2 regions of the Paenibacillus sp. TAB_01 genome follow, and region 2 is predicted to be linked to the other one. Evidence: a T-box and tRNA genes for the amino acid it is inferred to sense, from the RefSeq annotation. Region 2 holds a T-box; the other holds one or more tRNA genes.
The links. A T-box is a leader RNA that pairs with one kind of tRNA and senses whether it is charged. The one in region 2 lies ahead of ileS (isoleucine--tRNA ligase), so its partner is inferred to be a tRNA-Ile.
Positions count from the first base shown of each region.

Region 1: it encodes a tRNA-Ile, which carries the amino acid that the T-box ahead of ileS (isoleucine--tRNA ligase) is inferred to sense. The anticodon was not compared.

Region 1 is NZ_JBIFNP010000001.1:5,900,462-5,909,997, forward strand. Features, by position in the region: gene ACHHV8_RS28710 (ABC transporter substrate-binding protein) at 1-1,049, opposite strand, end outside; gene ACHHV8_RS28715 (helix-turn-helix domain-containing protein) at 1,247-3,622, opposite strand; gene ACHHV8_RS28720 (methyl-accepting chemotaxis protein) at 4,179-4,562, opposite strand; gene ACHHV8_RS28725 (methyl-accepting chemotaxis protein) at 4,602-5,621, opposite strand; gene ACHHV8_RS28730 (PDC sensor domain-containing protein) at 5,618-5,881, opposite strand; gene ACHHV8_RS28735 (hypothetical protein) at 5,865-6,182, opposite strand; tRNA gene ACHHV8_RS28740 (tRNA-Pro) at 6,472-6,548, opposite strand; tRNA gene ACHHV8_RS28745 (tRNA-Arg) at 6,557-6,633, opposite strand; tRNA gene ACHHV8_RS28750 (tRNA-Gly) at 6,640-6,714, opposite strand; tRNA gene ACHHV8_RS28755 (tRNA-Leu) at 6,721-6,807, opposite strand; tRNA gene ACHHV8_RS28760 (tRNA-Lys) at 6,817-6,889, opposite strand; tRNA gene ACHHV8_RS28765 (tRNA-Trp) at 6,902-6,975, opposite strand; tRNA gene ACHHV8_RS28770 (tRNA-Asp) at 7,030-7,106, opposite strand; tRNA gene ACHHV8_RS28775 (tRNA-Met) at 7,152-7,228, opposite strand; tRNA gene ACHHV8_RS28780 (tRNA-Val) at 7,244-7,319, opposite strand; tRNA gene ACHHV8_RS28785 (tRNA-Glu) at 7,332-7,406, opposite strand; tRNA gene ACHHV8_RS28790 (tRNA-Ser) at 7,426-7,514, opposite strand; tRNA gene ACHHV8_RS28795 (tRNA-Asn) at 7,518-7,593, opposite strand; tRNA gene ACHHV8_RS28800 (tRNA-Ala) at 7,598-7,673, opposite strand; tRNA gene ACHHV8_RS28805 (tRNA-Ile) at 7,694-7,770, opposite strand; rRNA gene rrf (5S ribosomal RNA) at 7,828-7,944, opposite strand; rRNA gene ACHHV8_RS28815 (23S ribosomal RNA) at 8,053-9,536, opposite strand, start outside.
Region 2 is NZ_JBIFNP010000001.1:4,368,153-4,377,688, forward strand. Features, by position in the region: gene ACHHV8_RS21345 (DMT family transporter) at 1-870, shown strand, start outside; gene ACHHV8_RS21350 (DinB family protein) at 1,028-1,501, opposite strand; gene ACHHV8_RS21355 (hypothetical protein) at 1,603-2,817, opposite strand; gene ACHHV8_RS21360 (DUF2536 family protein) at 3,018-3,224, shown strand; gene ACHHV8_RS21365 (hypothetical protein) at 3,247-3,420, shown strand; gene ACHHV8_RS21370 (hypothetical protein) at 3,894-4,073, shown strand; partial or broken gene ACHHV8_RS21375 (DUF6509 family protein) at 4,085-4,382, opposite strand; partial or broken gene ileS (isoleucine--tRNA ligase) at 4,448-7,537, opposite strand; T-box leader at 7,603-7,866, opposite strand; gene ACHHV8_RS21385 (SDR family NAD(P)-dependent oxidoreductase) at 7,994-8,770, opposite strand.

The DNA.
Region 1 (9,536 bases), 1.5 Mb from region 2:
TCGCCGAATACCGATGACAGGAAGCCTGGATTAGCCGGGAATACGCCGTTGGACTCGCCCTTTTCGATCAGCGATTTACGGTCGAGCGCCACCTGAATCGCCTTGCGCACCGCAGGATCGGATAACAGCGGCTTCTCATTATTAATAACGACGGAGAACGTGTTCAAGCCCGGATAAATTTGCAGCTTGTTCACCGGATTTTCCAGCAGCTTCGGTACGCTTGGCATCGCTACAGTGCCTGTTGTACCTTGAACGTCACCTTTTTCCAGCGCAAGCGTGAGCGTCGATGAATTGTTGAACCGGTTCACGAACAGCTGTTCAATCGATGGCGCGCCGAGGAAGTAGTCGGCATTGCGGTCGAGCACAATAGCGCTCTCATTTATACTTTTAAATTTAAAAGGCCCGGTGCCTATCGGCGTTTTATTCAAAAACTCCGCTGCATTCTCCTTCTCGAAGATATGCTTCGGAACCATGTATACGGTGGACAAATAAAACGGCAAAGACGGGAACTGCTTATTCATTGTAAATACAATCGTATCCGTCCCCTGAGCGGTCACTTCCTTCAGCCGGTTGTCCCCCCACAGCTGGTAACGGTCCAGTACCTTGTTGTTCTTCAGCGCCTGGAACGAATACAGCACATCGTCGGCAGTGAACGGCTTGCCGTCATGCCATTTTGCTTTTAAATTCAATTTCACGGTATACGTTTTGTTGTCGTCCGACCATTTGCCTTCCCCTTCGGCCAACCGCGGCATCAGGTTTCCTTTGACCGGATTAAAGTAGTAGAGCGAATCGAATACATAATCGAAAAACGGCGTCCAGTTGCCGGTGGCCAAAAACGGGTTAAAGTTCGTGACCTGCTCCGGATTGACTGTCTCCCCCAAATGATACACGCCCCCAGCGGCCGCTTTGGTCTCTGTGCCGGTACCGGCGCCAGGATCCTGCTGGGTCTGCCCAGCCGGTTTAGGATCGCTGCACGCCGTCAGCATTCCAAGCAGGATCACCGACGTCAGCAGGACGCGGGCGGCTTTTGCTCCAGCCCTCTTCTTCATAAGCTGTGTCCCCCTTAATAAATGATGGTTTTTCGACCTGGTACTGCCTTCTGCCTTGTATGTCCGGTTACAGGACCATCATAGAAAAGCGGCCTCTTCCCGTAAAGAGACCATTGTTGAACTTAGGGACTTCAGCGGAAAATGCGCCGTTTCGGCGCCATGGTCCTTTGATGACATCGTTCACCTGCGGCCGTATTTCAGTAAATCTGGTCTCCCGCGAGCTTGCTTGGAGCATGAATATCTCGATATTCCCCAGGGGTCACGCCTTCGTATTTTTTGAAAATCCGGTTGAAGCTCCGCTGGTTGGCATAGCCTACCGACGAGCCGATTTCTTTAATCGCCTGCGTGCTGTGCTGCAGCAGCTCCTTCGCCTTATCCAGGCGAAGCATGATGACGTAATCGGTAAATGTCATGCTGATCTCCTGCCGGAACAACCGGCTTACATAGGAGGGGTCCAGCTTCAATTGGTCGGCAATGCCGCCAAGGGAAATGTCCTTATCAAAATTGAGCTGGATGTACGCCAAAATTTGCTGCGCTACCGAAGGGCGTTCCGCGGCCGGCTCCGCGTGGACCTGGCGGTTGATCGTACAGGCATAATCGTGAACGAAACGCACTGCCTGCTCTACCGTTTCCAGCCACATCATCTGCTCCTGCAGGCAGGTCAATTCCTCATCCGGCTGAGACGAGACCAGCCCCAGCTCGGAAGCGCGCTGAAACATTTCTACAATCAGCTGAAATAACGAGTGCCGCAGCAGCGGAAACGAGAGTCCCTCCGCCTGCTGGGCAAGCCTGTGCAGACGCTGCAATGCGTCCTGCAGTCTGTCCGGCTCCTCCGAGCGCAGATGCAGCAGCAGGTCGCGCTTCACCTCGCCCAGCTTCCGGAAAAATTGCTGATCGGACGGTTCCCTCTCCTGCTGCAGCCAGATCGGCGAGACGAACCCGGCGCCTTTAAAGGCCCGCAGCTCCAACGCCTCCATCGCTTCCTGATACGATACGCTGATCTCGCCGGCAGACGTCTTCAGCCCTCCGATGCCGACGCTGACCGATAAATTCAAATAATTTGCAATGGAGCTTAACGTGGCGGCAGCTATCGCTTCCGCTTGGGCCCGGAAATCCTCCGTAGCCAAGTCTTCCTCCGGATTGCAGATCAGAATGATGTCCCGGCTCTCGGTATGCAGCGGATAGACGCGAAAGGTGCTCCCGGCAAGCTCGCTGCCCACCTTGGCAATAAAGTAACGGATGGAGCTCTGATCGAAGCTGCTATACTTCTCCACATAGGAGGCATAATTGTCAATGCGCAGCACGCTGACGAAGAAGCCGCTGCCTGTCACCGGCAGACGGTAATAGGCGAACTTGGCCAGCCGCTCCTCCGGGTCATGCGGCTGCTCTTGAATGAGCTGCTGAAGGAAGCTTTGCTGCAGCACAGGCCAGTTATCCCGGAGCTGGTCATCCAGCTCGCTCCCTTTTTCCTTCAACGAATGGAAGGCCGCGAGCAGCATGGTAACTTCGCTTTTTTCTTCCCCGGGCGGATGCCCCTTGCCCTCCTCCCTTTTATTGCTCACTAATTGAACAAGCGAATAAATAGGGCTGTAAATTTTTAACGAGATAAAGAAAGCGAAAATCCCCGCGATCCCGATACTGAACACCATGACAATAAACATGAACGATTGAATCGCTTGGCCGCTTTTGTACAAGGATACGGTTGGAATTAAATTGACGTATTTCCAGCCGGTATAAGGCGAAGTCACCGTGGTAAAGGAATAATCGGCACCGCGGAAATGACCTGTGAACGCAGATGTCCGGTCCGCCATATGCTCACTGACCATAGAAAACTCCTTCTCATTGACGACGGCCCCTGTGGTGATGTTATAAGCGAGCGAACCGTCCGGGCTGACCATCCAGATTTCCTCCCCATGCCGGATCAGTTGGATCGACGGACTCTGGAATAAGGCCTGCTGATTCAGATTGACCACGACGGCCCCGTTGATCGGCGTTCCTACCCATGGGGTCGTGCGGATTAACGTCACTTGTGTCTCGTTCAGCTGATTCGTTTTCGTCTTGGGATAGGGCCGCACAAACCATTTGCCCTCCGTCTTATGCATCGAGGCGTACAACGGGAACCATTCCGGATCGTCGCTGTCCTCCACCTTGCTCAAGCCTGTCAACGCCGACTGTACCAGCCCGCTGCGGGCGTAATAGACTGAAATGGACTCGATATAAGGAGAAGAGATGTACGATTCCAGCATCACATCGTGAATAACGTCCGCGTCGGACTTCGCCGGCCCTTCCCCTCCCGCCTCCAAAGCTCTGGAAAAAGCCATGTTCTGAGCGAGCCGGATCGTAATTTGATCCACGTCATTGAGCAGTGCATCCATTAGCCGCCGGGTCTGTTCCAGCACCTGCATACTGGACTGCTTGACCTCATCGCGAACCACGTTCTGACTGTACCGCTCCCCAAGAAAGCCGACGACCGCCGCGGTCACGACTACCAGCAAGACTTGAATGAACAGGATACGAAAAAACAGGCTGCGAAATTTGAAATTGGAAAAGGCCGATTGGATCAGGCTAATCAAAGGAATCCCCCCGTGAAGGATCTATTTTTCTATTTCTTATAAATCCGATAGGAATATAATAACATAGATTCGATAGCCGGGACGATGGAATGGAGGCGGGAAAACAAATGAATCCCGAAACCCAGTCCGGACGGGATTCAATCTTAATCAGCAGTCGTTTAGTCTCATCTCAAGACTTAGCTGCCGATAAAACCGGGAGCATCTATAAAGTGAACTTCATAATGTCTCAGCGACACTCTCCTCTTCTGAACCTGTGTCTGCTTCGGTGATCTGTCTGACAGCACCATGAACCTCACCGCTGGGGATGGCTACGGTCACCCGTCACCTGAGATCTAAATGAAGGCTCACTCTTCTCTCTTTAGTTTATCATTATGATTGCGCTTTCAAAACAACTTTATTACTTCCTGCCCACATGCAGCCTTCATTACCCCATCCACATAAATGCTCTTCAACAATAGACAAAAAGCCTCTATCGGGATGCCGATAGAGGCTTGGTATACAATACGTATAGGGTGATGAATTAGCCGCGAACGAATGCTCAGATTATCTTGTCCGATTAGCTCAGCTTAAACTTGGCTACCAGTTCTTGAAGCTCCGCTGCCATCCGGCTTAAAGACTCCGAGGATGCTGAAATTTCTTCCATCGCTGCGTGCTGTTCCGAAGCTCCCTTGGAAATATGGCGCATTTCCTCAAGCGAATGCCTGGAGGTTGATACCATCTCATTCATTGTTGCCGAGACATCCTCGGTGCTGACCAACAATTCCTCCGTTGCCGCCGAAACCTCCTCAATCTGAGTGGATACTTCCTCCACCGCCTTGACCACGGAAACGAAGACTTCACCGACTTTCTCAATCTGTGCGGCACTTGTCCTAACCTCTTCTAATCCTCCTGAGATCGCCTTGGACGTATCGGCGGTTGAGCTCTGAATTTCAAGCAGCATGCCGGCAATAGAGCCGGTTGCCTCGGTTGTGAGCTCTGCCTATTTTTTGACCTCTCCGGCCACCACGGCAAAGCCTCCCCCATGCTCCCCGGCTCTTGCCGCTTCAATGGCGGCATTTAAGGACAAAAGGTTTGTCTGATGGGCGATGTCCGAGATGTAGCTTACTATCCGATGTATATCGGACGACTTCCGTTCTAAAGCCGCTACTGTGCGAGCCGTGCTTTCCACCGTACTGCTCAGACTCGTGATTTGAAGCACCGCTTCCTGAACGACCGTGGAGCCTTGCGTGACCTGCCCTTTCACCTGCTGAACATTTTCATTAACGACACCGGACGACTCCGCAATTCGTTGAATGCCGATCGCCATCTCCTCCGTTGCCGTCGCCGACTGTTCCGATCCTTCATACTGGACTTGTACGCCTCGGGCTGCCTGTTCGGCCGAGCTTGCCATGCTTTGCGAACCAATGACGGAGCCTGCTGCAATTGCCGTTAACTGCTCGGAGGAAGCCGCCGTATGCTCAACAGCCTCCGAAAGCTTGATCAGCGTAAATTTGAAAGATTCCAGCATCGCATCAATATCGCGCATGAGCTGCTGCAGTTCATCATGGCCTCGCGGGTTTAAACGCTCCGTAAGGTCACCGCCCGCAGCTCTTTTCATAATTTTTGTCATCATGTACACAGGCTTCAGCGCATAATGGGCTGCCAAATAAGCCAGCACCACCACGGCCGCCAAACAAACAAGAATAGTAATGAATACGCTCCTGTTCGATTGCGTCACACCGCTCATCAGATCATCCTCGTCATTCGTAACCACGACCCGCCAACCAGTCAACCCCACCTCGGCAAAGGCCGCCGCCTTCGAGGTGCCATCCGCCGCGGTATAATGAATTTCCCCGATTTTATTCTTCAGTACGTTTTCGCTAAATAACTGGGCAGTCGCTTCATTCTCATAATTTTTGAGTTCTTTACCGATTCGGCCTTGCGCTTGATAGGCAAGGTAATGACCGGTTTTCGAAATTAGAAACACCGCGCTCGTATTCCCGATTTTGTTGCGGTTCAAATCCGCCAGGATGTTCCCGGGGTGACCACAGCTTGAACGAGACCGCGAAATTCGCCGCTGCTGCCAAGAAGCGGAAAATCCAGAATGATGATGTTCTCTTGGGTGCTGCCTTCCGAAATAATATCCGATATGCCTACGGTCTTCTCTTGCTTAATTCGCTTGAAATTATCAAAGCAGGATAAATCCAGCTCGGTCCCCTTATCGTCAAACGACTTACCGGACTCTGCAGCAAAAGAAAATGACCTAACGTCGGGACTCATCGCCCTTCATGGTTTGGAGAAGCTCCACTTTCTTTGCCCGGCTTCCCGCGAGAACATCCGTACGATAGGTATTGACCATACTTTCCATCGTTTTGACTTTCCCATCGAGAAAGCCATTTAACTGCACCGCATTCGCAGATGCAATCACCTTTTGCTGCTCTTCGAGCTCTGTCTTGACGACTTGGGTATACAAAGTCCTCATAATTCCGGCCACTATGGCTACCGGCACTGTCGTAAGCAGCAAAAGAAATAATGTAAATTTTGTTTTCAAAGAAACCGTACGCTTACTCCCGCTCATCATCCTGCTCGTTCCTCCCGAACCTGCTGCTATAAAATGTAGTGTCGATTTGCACGAAACCTCTTGTTTTCCATATGCAAATAAAAAAAGCGGCTAAGCAAAAAGATGCTTTGACCGCCGCTTGGCATGAATTTCTATAGAAAATACTCTTTCAAAAGCAGGCTCCCCCCATCACTGAAGGATTTGCTCTCCTTGGGAAGAGCACCATCCCTTTACCTTGCCCCGTTAAAATGCAAAAAATCCGCGATCTCCGCGGATTCTAATTTCTTAGAGTAAAAACCTGAAATATAAATGGTCGGGACGACACGATTTGAACATGCGACCCCCTGGTCCCAAACCAGGTGCTCTACCAAGCTGAGCTACGTCCCGAAGTAATATGGCGTTCCCTGAGAGATTCGAACTCCCGGCCTTTTGATTCGTAGTCAAACGCTCTATCCAGCTGAGCTAAGGGAACATCATATGGAGCGGAAGACGGGAATCGAACCCGCGACCCTCGCCTTGGCAAGGCGATGCTCTACCGCTGAGCCACTTCCGCAAAAATTGGTGCGGTCGAGAGGACTCGAACCTCCACGGCTGTTACACCACTAGAACCTGAATCTAGCGCGTCTGCCAATTCCGCCACGACCGCAAAAACCAATGAGCCATGTAGGACTCGAACCTACGACACCCTGATTAAAAGTCAGGTGCTCTACCAACTGAGCTAATGGCTCTCAATAATAAAATGGCAGGGGCAGCAGGAATTGAACCCACACCAAAGGTTTTGGAGACCTTTGTTCTACCTTTAAACTATGCCCCTAGATGAAACAGAGGCTCTCGGATCTCCATTCTATCAGAGATCACAAGTACAAAATGGCGGAGCCGACGGGATTCGAACCCGCGGTCTCCTGCGTGACAGGCAGGCATGTTAGGCCTCTACACCACGGCTCCACACTTGAATTTTCAAAGCAGGGTAACCTTACTTCAAAAATAAATTGGTTGCGGGGGCAGGATTTGAACCTGCGGCCTTCGGGTTATGAGCCCGACGAGCTACCGGGCTGCTCCACCCCGCGTCGTTATACTTTATATGGTGGAGGCTGACGGGATCGAACCGCCGACCCTCTGCTTGTAAGGCAGATGCTCTCCCAGCTGAGCTAAGCCTCCATGGGACAATAATGGTGACCCGTAGGGGATTCGAACCCCTGTTACCTCCGTGAAAGGGAGGTGTCTTAACCCCTTGACCAACGGGCCTTGCTTTAAAGTATTGCTACGGAGAGAGAGGGATTCGAACCCTCGAGACGCTTGTGACGCCTACACGATTTCCAATCGTGCTCCTTCGGCCAGCTCGGACACCTCTCCAGATGGCTCCCCGAACAGGACTCGAACCTGTGACAACTCGATTAACAGTCGAGTGCTCTACCAACTGAGCTATCAGGGAATAATGGTGGAGCCAAGCGGGATCGAACCGCTGACCTCCTGCTTGCAAGGCAGGCGCTCTCCCAGCTGAGCTATGGCCCCATATCTTAATTATTTAGTTATGGTGGGCCCTAGTGGACTCGAACCACCGACCTCACCCTTATCAGGGGTGCGCTCTAACCAGCTGAGCTAAGGGCCCTTATCATATATAGTTTGTCCAACACAGCGGCAAAAAAAAACCCACGGTTGTGGGATCGCTTGGCGACGTCCTACTCTCCCGGAACCCTTCGGTTCAAGTACCATCGGCGCTGGAGGGCTTAACGGTCGTGTTCGAGATGGGAACGCGTGGTTCCCCTCCGCCATCATCACCAAACGATGTGTCATGTTTCTGCCAGGAAACATGAATACTTTAATTCAAGGCGACTTGCACCTTGAAAACTAGATACGAAACAAGCATACATCCTTCTTCTTTGCTGTTCTCTTGGATAAGCCCTCGACCGATTAGTATTCGTCAGCTCCATACCTTACGGCACTTCCACCCCGAACCTATCTACCTCGTCGTCTTCAAGGGGTCTTACATACTGGGAAATCTCATCTTGAGGGGGGCTTCACGCTTAGATGCTTTCAGCGCTTATCCCGTCCGTACGTAGCTATCCAGCCGTGCTCCTGGCGGAACAACTGGTACACCAGCGGTACGTCCATCCCGGTCCTCTCGTACTAAGGACAGCTCCTCTCAAATTTCCTGCGCCCACGACAGATAGGGACCGAACTGTCTCACGACGTTCTGAACCCAGCTCGCGTACCGCTTTAATGGGCGAACAGCCCAACCCTTGGGACCTACTTCAGCCCCAGGATGCGATGAGCCGACATCGAGGTGCCAAACCTCCCCGTCGATGTGGACTCTTGGGGGAGATAAGCCTGTTATCCCCAGGGTAGCTTTTATCCGTTGAGCGATGGCCCTTCCATGCGGTACCACCGGATCACTAAGCCCGACTTTCGTCCCTGCTCGACCTGTTCGTCTCGCAGTCAAGCTCCCTTATGCCTTTGCACTCTTCGAATGATTTCCAACCATTCTGAGGGAACCTTGGGGCGCCTCCGTTACTTTTTAGGAGGCGACCGCCCCAGTCAAACTGCCCACCTGACACTGTCCCCATACCGGTTCACGGTACCAGGTTAGAACTCCGATACGATCAGGGTGGTATCCCAACGGCGCCTCCACCCAAGCTGGCGCTCAGGCTTCTCAGGCTCCCACCTATCCTGTACAGATCGTACCAAAGTCCAATATCAAGCTGCAGTAAAGCTCCATGGGGTCTTTCCGTCTTGTCGCGGGTAACCTGCATCTTCACAGGTATTAAAATTTCACCGGATCTCTCGTTGAGACAGCGCCCAAGTCGTTACGCCATTCGTGCGGGTCAGAATTTACCTGACAAGGAATTTCGCTACCTTAGGACCGTTATAGTTACGGCCGCCGTTTACTGGGGCTTCGGTTCATAGCTTCGGGGTAAACCCCTAACCACTCCCCTTAACCTTCCAGCACCGGGCAGGCGTCAGCCCGTATACTTCGCCTTGCGGCTTCGCACAGACCTGTGTTTTTGCTAAACAGTCGCTTGGGCCTTTTCACTGCGGCCCCCTCGGGCTATTCACCCTACCGAGGCACCCCTTCTCCCGAAGTTACGGGGTCATTTTGCCGAGTTCCTTAACGAGAGTTCTTCCGCGCGCCTTAGCATGCTCTGCTCGCCTACCTGTGTCGGTTTGCGGTACGGGCACCTTCTCCCTGGCTAGAGGCTTTTCTTGGCAGCCTGAACTCATGACCTTCGCTACTGTAATTTTCGCTCCCCATCACAGACCAGCCTTAAGGATGTGCGGATTTGCCTGCACACCAGCCTCTCTGCTTGGACGGACATCCATCAGTCCGCGTCACTATCCTTCTGCGTCACCCCATTGCTCATAACGGTTCACGGTGGT
Region 2 (9,536 bases):
TACTTGACCGAAACCGCGCCGCCTTTTCTGGTCGCTGCCGTCCGGATGCCTCTCGCCGGTCTCGCGCTGCTGCCGTTCGCCTATCGCAGGTACGGCTGGTATAAGCCGACGGCCAAGCAATGGATGCTGCTGATCATGATCGGCATTACCTCGATCTTCTTTCACCAGCTGTTCCTTGCCTCCGGCGTCGTCACGACGACAGCCACCAATGCCTCGCTCATTCTCGGCCTCAATCCGCTGACAACCGCGCTGCTTGCCGCTTTGTTCGTCGGAGAGAAAATGAGCTGGCGCCTGTTTCTCGGCATTATGGCCGGATTTACCGGCGTTGTGATTGTCGTTCTCTCCAGCTCGGCGGATGCGGCTATCGAAATGTCCGGAATGGGCGACCTGATCATGGTTTTGTCGATGCTCGCCTATGTCGTAGGCGGACTGCTGATCAAAGCGATCTCGGGAACGAATATTCCCACACTGGTCACCACAGCATATTCCACTATTATTGGAGGCATTATGCTGAATATCGGAGCCTTCATCAAATTCGGCCCGACGGCTTACAGCAGCATTCATTTTAACGGAACGGGCTGGCTCGTCATGCTGATGTCCGCCTGGATCGCTTCTTCCCTCGGGACGCTCGGCTGGAATCACGGCATTAAGCTGCTGGGGGCCAATAAAACGGCCATGTTCATCAACGGGATGCCGTTCGCCAGTATGATCGGGGCGGTGCTGTTCCTGCATGAACGCATCCACTGGATTCATCTGCTTGCCTTTGTGCTGACGACGGCGGGAATTGTGATCGGAACGTATCAGGTGAAGCCTAAGCCGCCGGCCGCCCCGCAGAAGGGCGCCGTTATTTCAGGCTCAAGCAAGCTCTAGCATAAGCTTCTCTCTCCGGAGGCCGGATTTCGACAGCGGCTGCAAGAGGTTATTCCAACGAAGCGTCACATATATTCAGGGGTTCTTCAACAAGCTCAACAAGCCGGCCTACAATTAGGCCGGCTCGTTCTATTTTGCGTCAATGCTGCCGTTATTGCTATCGCTTAGGCTGAATACATTTCAGCAGGCAGCCGATAGTGGCAAGATGCATCGTCTCGTGAACAAAGGTGAAGTTAAACAGCTCACCGGCCGTCTCAAAGCGCAGCGGCCCAAAGACCATCGGCTCAGGCAGCCGGGCATCCAGCAGATGCGGGTCCACTTCGGCTATGCGGTTCAGCTGTGCCGACATATATTGAACCAGCTCTTCTTTCGTCGGCGGGGATACCTTCCAATCCGACGGCTTCGTCCCTGAGGCGAATAAGCCTGCATAATGCTCCGGAAGCTCCGAATTGAACGGAATCGCCATCGCCAGGAAGAAATCGAGGGTTACGAGCGTATGACCTGTATTCCAGCGGATCGTATTGCTGAAGCCTTCCGGCTGCGAGTCGAACAGCTCCTCGGGGATGGCCTCCACCTGTTGAAGAAGCAGGCTGCGGACGGTTTGGGCAGTGCGGATGATCGTTTGAGACATGGACGAACATCTCCTTTTCCTATGTGTGGTGGTGTTGACATGGCTATCATACCTGCCGATTCACTGCCAGCACCACGCTTTTCACTGCCAAACGGTGCCACTTACGCCGTTTCTTCCTCTTTTTTGGGCACCATCGCGTATTTTTCCTTCAAGGACAGAGCGACAAGCTTGGCCGCCGCATTCTGCCAATTGTACAGCGTCCGCTCGGGGACATAGGTGCGAAGCCAAGCCAGAGCCTCACGGGAAGCCGCATCCAGGTGCTCCTCCGTATATCGCAGACTGTAAGGCTTGACTCCTATCACATAGGGAAAATAAAGGGCGTTGTAATACTTCCATTCATCCGAGGTGCCGAACGCTTCATCGCTCCTAGGCTTCAATTGAACGATGCATTCGAGCAGCGCGGATTTCAGCTCATTCGCCCGCTCCAGCACTTCATCCGTGCCGCCCCGCTCCCTGATTCGCCGGCTGATCCATTCCATCTGCGTCAACGGGCTCGTAGCCAGACGCTGCAAATCGCCGAAGTGGCTCAAAGCGCGCCGGGTATAACGGAACAGATCCTCCTCTTGGATTTCCTCGGACGCGGCCTCTTCATCAATCCGGGTCTGAATCTGCTCGACCAGCCGCAGACGGCTTCGCTCCTCCCGCAAGCCGGGAAAAGAGACAAAAGCAATCCGGCCCAGCAGCGCGCGAAGCGAAGACAAGCATACCTGCACTGCGATGGATACCGCCAGACTGGCCAGCAGCAGGATAAGCGTCGTAAACTGCAGGCCTGCCTGCCAGAATATAACCAGCGCGACCTGGCCTGAGAACAGCAGCGTGAAAAATACCGTATAGTCCAGGGAACGAAAAAAATCCGGCAGCCAGCTTTCCCCCTGCGCTTTAATTTCTTTTACAGCGACCCAGCCGGCCAGCAGCGCCAGCAGCACGCCGCCCGCAAGGCGAAGGAGCATACTCCAAGCGGAAAAAGAAGGAATGAGGGCTAACCCAAGCAAGCAGCAGGTATAACCGATGAACAGTCCTACCGGCTTCCGTAGAATCTGGTAGGGCCTGCCCTGGCTGTCGTCCCTGCTTTTCCAGAGAAGCATGGCAAAGCCAAGGAACGAAAGGCACGCAGCGGCCGTTTGAAGCGCAAGGAGAACCGTTCCCGCAAGCTCTGTCCCGGCCAAGGGCATCAGAACCGCCGCCCCCAAGCCGAAGGCATAGACCAGAAGACCGGCTCCGGCAGCAGCCATGCTTCTGTTGCGGAGATCCCGCTGAAGCAAATACATGCCGAACCACAATAGAAACGCATAACCTAATACAAGTGAGATGAACAAGGCAGCAAACTCCTTTCCGACCGGCGCAGCAAAAGCGCCTCATCCTTTTATGGTAACACAGATGGGAAAAGGTGGGAACGGAGGAGGGTTTGAAAGAGCAGAAGAGAAACGGAGGCTTCCCCTTCCCCGGTGGCTTCTTAAGCAATTGCATGTATAATAAGAAGACCGGATACATATTAAGGCGATAAGGGTGATCGACATTGGATTTCACACTGGATAAGATCGAAGCGAAGGTTGAATTTTTCCAAGGCTATGATTTAAAGGCGCTGGAACGCCAAATCGAGCAGCACATCGATTTGAACAAAGCGCTGCTGCTGGAGGTGCATTCGGTGCAGCATCAGGTTACCTTCGACCTGAATGCCAATAAAATGCTGTACACGGCTCTTGTCCACTTTAAACTTAAATAAACATGTAAAGAGGTGCTTTGATTTGAAGCTTTATGTTGTCATCTCCCTGCGGGAGGAAGAAATGGAGAACGTTCTCGTCACGGCGGAGGAGGAGAAAGCGCTGGCGGCCACGACCGCCGATTTCGACGATTGCGACGCTTTGTTCCTGGAGGTATGGGAAGACGGGGCCAAGATTGACGATTATCGGCTTCAATAAAACCGTCCTTTAACGGCAAAAATCCCCCCACAAAGTGGGGCCAGGCTGTCGAGAAAGCCTTTTCTAAGTGAACCATGAGTACCAACGCAGGTGGGGTATCCAAGCTTACGAAGCCCGTTTTTCTACGAAACACGCTTAGTTTACGTCCGCCTTTGAAATACGTGAAAATACCTTCAAATCTAATCCAATTCACGGATTTCAACAGCGGCTGGAGGAGGATACCCCACCGGAGTATCACACAAATTCTGGGTTTCTCGACAAGCTCATCCCACAAAGTGGGGCTTAGGCTTCGAAGCGGACTCAGGTACTTTGCGGGGACCCCGAAAATTTATAATTCTGATATGTAAAAGTAAAAAAAGCCGCTCCATCTGCGGAGCGGCCACTGAGAAACGAGCGGAGCGTGCGGAAACGTTCTGTAGAAGCGCAAACGCTCGCCTTTGTCCCCGGATTTCAACCGCTAAAAGCGGAAGAAAATGAAAGAAATTCGGGGACAACCGCGAATCGTAAGCATGTTCCGTACGCGCAGCAAGGAGTTTTCAGCGGCCTCATCTGCAGATGGCCGGCCCCTTTTGTCCGCCCGCAAAGCTATGGGCATCGGCATTCAAGTCAATGCCCGGCTGTGCGCGGCGGGATTATTTTATCAACTGCACTAAGCTTCAGGTGCTTATTGCTCCGCCTCGGCTACATGCTCCTTACAGAAAGCATCCACCTGCTGAAGCTCTTCCTCTTCCAGGTCAAAATCAAGATACCGCTCTTTGCCCCGTTCATAAAGCTCATACTTCACAATGCCCGTGCGGGCCTCATCTACAAGGTAAATGACGCGTATATACAACCCGTTCTCGGAGTACAATTCATCGTCTTCCTCAACCTCGATATCCAGCAAAAATTCATACCGCTTCCCGGCAAGAATGCCGAAAGCGGCCCTTCACAAATTCCACACTGTAATCGGTAATCGTTAGCATATTATCATCCTTCCTTCTTCCTTATTATACATAAAAACCGGGGGAAGAAAAGAAAGGGCATGCGGTCAGCTGCCGATGGTCAGGCCTATCGTCGTATCTCCGAGAGGAAACCGTTCCATCCCCGCCGCTTGCCCGAAGGCCAGGCCGGAGAGAAGAACGCTTTGCCGGAACAGCCCGTCGAACCGCTGCAGCGCGCTCCGTGTGGAGGCGTCGGCATCGATCGTCAGAAGAATGCGCCGCTCGATCGGCAGATTCAGCTTTTTCCGGTAATCCTGCACGGCCCGGATAATCTCGCGAACGATTCCTTCCTCTATCAGCTCCTCTGTCAGAGACGTATTCAGCGTCACCGTCAGCCGGTACCCCGATGCGGAGGCGTAGCCTGCTTTCGCGTGCTGATCGACCAGCAGCTCTTCAAGCGGCAGGTACAGCTTCGTGCCGTCGTCCAGCTCCGCTTCCAGGCTGCCCGTCTCCACCGCAAGCCTTGCCGCCTCCGGAGCCAGCTGCTTCAACGCCTGCTGGATCGCACCGACCTGCTTGCCGTACTTTTTGCCCGCTGCCTTCAAGTTCAGCTTCAGGCTATAGTCGGTTAACGAGCCTGCGCCCGCCTCCAGCCTCAATGTCTTCACATTGATCTCATCGCGGATCAGCTCGGCGAACCGGTCCAGCCGGAGCTCGCTTTCCGTTGAAACAATCAGCTCGGATAGCGGCTGGCGGGTTTTGAGTCCCGTATCGTTACGGATGCTGCGCGCCAGCTCAACAATACTTCGCGCATCGTCCATATCTTTCTCCAATGCGGTGTCTATAAGCCCCGGGTCCGCCTGCGGATAATCGCTCCAATGGACGCTGCCTGCACCGCCGAGATTTCCATACACATCCTCGGCCAGGAAAGGCGCATAAGGCGCAATCATTCCGGCTAGCGTCAGCAGCACCTGGCGCAGCGTCTGGTACGCGGCCAATTTGTCCTCCGTCATCTCCGAGCCCCAGAAGCGGTCGCGGGAACGGCGGATATACCAGTTGCTCAGCTCGTCGACGAACACCTCGATCTGCTTCGCCGGATTCAGGAAGTCGTTCGCATCCAGCCCCTTCACCACCTGCTGAAGCGTGCTGTGCAGCCGGGATAAGATCCACCGGCTCAGCTCGTTGGCCGATGGACGCTCCGGATGCCCGCCGGGCTGATACTGGTCGATTCTTGCATATAACGCATAGAAAGCGTGCGTATTATGAATCGTATCGATCACTTTCGATTTGGCCTCCGCGACGATCTGCTTCGAGAACCGCTTGCTGCTCCATGGCGCGCTGTCGGACAGAAGCGCCCAGCGCGCCGCATCGGCACCGAACTCGGCCAGTATATCCCAAGGATCGATGACGTTGCCTTTGCTCTTGGACATTTTTTGGCCGTTCTCATCGAGAATATGCCCCGTCGAGATGACCGCCTTATACGGCAGCTGGCCGTTATATAACGTCGAAACTGCCAGCAGGCTGAAAAACCATCCCCGCGTCTGGTCGATCCCCTCGCAGATCATGTCCGCGGGATACTGCTCCCGGAACATCCGCTCATCCCCGAACGGGTGATGATACTGCGCGAGCGGCATCGAGCCGCTGTCGAACCAGACGTCGATGACCTCCGGCGTCCGGTCCGATCGTCCCGCCGCAGCTGCAGCGCAGCTTGACATCATCGACGTACGGCTTATGCAGCTCCAGATCGGGCGAAAGCGTGCCGACCGCCAGGTCATACAGCTCCTGCCGGCTGCCCGGAGCTGCTTCCGCGCCGCAATCCCTGCATATCCATAAATTCAGCGGAGTTCCCCAATACCGGTTGCGGCTGATATTCCAATCGACCAGATCCTCCAGAAATTTGCCGAACCGGCCTTCCCGCAAATGGCCCGGATACCAGTTTACCCGGCTGTTGTTCTCAATCAGCTGTTCCTTTACGGCGGTCGTCTCGATAAACCAGCTCTCCATCGCATAGTACAGCAGCGGAGATTTACAGCGCCAGCAGAACGGATAGCTATGCTCATACCTTTCTTTGGCGAAGAGCAGGCCGCGTTCGGACAAGCTTTTGATGATGTCGACATCGCAATCCTTGACGAAGCGTCCGGCATAGTCTGTCACAACGTCCATGTACTGCCCCGCGGCATTCACCACGTTTACGAAATCAAGCTTATGCTCGCGCGTCGTACGGTAATCGTCCTCGCCGTGGGCCGGAGCGATGTGGACGATCCCGGTCCCGCTGCTGTCGCTGACATAGGCGGCATCGACGACCCGGTGCCCTTGCTGTACCGAAATATAGCCGAACGGAGGTTCATAAGCTGCCCCTACGAACGATGCGCCCGAATGGGTGGACAGGATCTCGTAGTCGCCCTTCAGCACCTTTTCCGCCAAATTCTTGGCTATCACATACACTTCGCCTTCGTGCTTGACCTTGACGTATTCCAGCTCGGGATTGACCGCCAGAGCCACGTTCGCAGGCAGCGTCCACGGAGTCGTCGTCCAAGCGAGAAAAGTATAGCCGCCTTCCCGGCTTCTGAACTTCACCGTTGCGCTCAAATCTTTAACATCCTCATAGCCCTGCGCCACTTCATGAGAGCTGAGCGTCGTCTGACAGCACGGACAGTACGGGCTGACGCGGTGCCCTTTATACAGCAGCCCCTTCTGATGAATGACGGATAAAATGTGCCACACGCTCTCGATATAATCGTTCGTCAGCGTAACATACGGATCGTCCATATCGGTCAGTAGCCGATCGCCTCGGTCAGCTCTCGCCACTGCTTCTCGTATTCAAATACGCTGTCCTTGCACTGCTGCACAAACTCGGCTACGCCGTAACGCTCAATATCCTGCTTGCCGGAGATACCCAGCTTCTTCTCCACGCCAAGCTCGACCGGCAGTCCGTGCGTATCCCACCCTGCTTTACGGACGACGCGGTAGCCCGACATCGTTTTATAGCGGCCTATGAAATCCTTTATGACTCTGCCGAGCATATGCCCGATATGCGGCTTCCCGTTTGCGGTCGGCGGCCCTTCGTAGAACACGAAGTTCGGCTTCCCTTCACGCCGCTCGATCGATTGGCGGAACGTCCGCTGATCCTTCCACTGCTCCAGCACTCTTCGTTCCCGGTCTCTCGCTTGTTCTTTGACATCGACTTGCTTTGTCATGGGAATCACCCTTTCCTTGTTCTGCTTCTCTGAAAATCTTCCTGAACACAAAAAAATCCCGTCCCCTAAGGGACGAGATGTTCACTCGCGATACCACCCTTGTTTCATAAAGCCGCCTCGTGAAAATAACGATTCGCTTTATGACGCTCCACTACGTACAATCATACGCGGCCCTTGTAACGGCGGGATCCCGGGTCGGCTTACTTCGATGCTTCGGCCTTCCTTCTCGGAGAGGATTTTCCGCTAATCGTTGAACGTCGGCTTTCAGCACGGGGCCGACTCTCTGGGGAACAACCGATTAACCTACTCTTTCTCGTCAATGAATTTAATTTGGATCATTCAATTTATATAATTTATACAACTTTTCGAAAAAGTTGTCAAACGATTTCGCGCCTATTTCTGAATTTAACGCTGCCGGCCGTGAATGGCTGCCTGTCCGGTCTGCCGCAAGGACGATCACTCCGCCCGGCCGCCGTCTCCCGCCGGAACCGAATCGTAATCGATGGATTCGCTCAAATGTCTCCATTTGGCATCCGAAGCGATCCGCGCCTGATCTGCCGCTTCCGCATGGCTGACGGCGTCGGTGCCGAGCAGCAGCCGCAGCGGCGGCTCCTCGAGATCGGTCAAGCCCACGATGACCTTCGCCGCTTTGACAGGGTCGCCCGTCTGCAGCCCCGAATACCCGGAAAACATCCGCACCAAGGCTCCGACCGTTTGCTCATACGGCTCGCTGACCGGCGGAATGGTCATGGAAGAGCCGGCCCAGTCCGTACGCAGCCCGCCCGGCTCAATTACCGTCACCTTCATCCCAAACGGAGCTACCTCTTGGGCAAGCACCTCGGAAAATCCCTCGACAGCCCATTTCGCGCTCTGATAAGCCGCCAAACCGACCGTACCGATTCTTCCGCCTACCGAGGAAATTTGAATAATATGCCCTGATCCCTGCTGTCTCAGAACAGGCACCGCAGCCTTCGTCATATAGACAACCCCGTAGAAATTCGTGTCTATCTGGGCGCGGAAATCATCCAGCGTTACATCTTCGATGGAGGCCACATCGCCATAGCCCGCGTTGTTCACCACAACATCCAGACGTCCGAACGTGTCTACCGCGGCTTTAACCGCTGCCTCGGCGGCAGCCGGATCGGTAACATCCAACGCTATCGGATGAATTCGGCCGCCGTAGCGTTCCTGCAGATCGGCCAGCTGCTCGGGTCTGCGCGCCGTGGCAATCAAGCGGTCCCTTTTTCCAACACCTGTTCAGCAATGCGGCGCCCTAGGCCGCGCGAGCTTCCAGTAACAAGCCATACTTTTGATTCGGACATAATGCATTCTCCTCTTCCTTGGAATGACGAATAATTTATAAATGATCGTTCATTTAATATATTACAAAAAAAGCAGGTCCTGCTTGCTGACTTTGTCTTTTACACGCACACGATTCGTATAAGCATTCAACTGCATAAAATAAATGCGAAAATGGCGTCACACCATGATTCATTCTCTGCGCCGATCCATGCTGAGTCGGATGAATCACATAAATCAAATGATCCAGCCCGTTTCCTGCAGCAAATGACAAATGCCCCGCGGTATATCCTCACCTCCTCGATTTAATTAAATAACCGTCTGGTTCATTACTTCCAATGCCAGTGAAAAAGCCTATGCGGCTATGAGCCAGCTGTCTGAGTACAGGCTGCAGCTGATCTCTTGAACCAATAATAAACGATCGTTCAGTTATTGTCAAACCAAGCTCTGGGATGCGGTCTGCCACTCTCATAAGCTTGCAGCATGTCCCAATGCAGATAGCGCTTTCCCGCTCGCTGACTGCTTTCGATTGCCGGAACCTTTGCTGCTGCGTTTTGCCGCTTAAATGCATAAAGAGCCTCCACCTAAGCGGAGGCCGCTGTAAAACTTGCAGAGAGTACGGGATCACTCTTGTAGAAGCGTAAGCGTTCGCCTTTGTCCCTGGATTTCATCCGCTACAAGCGGAATATAATCAATGAAA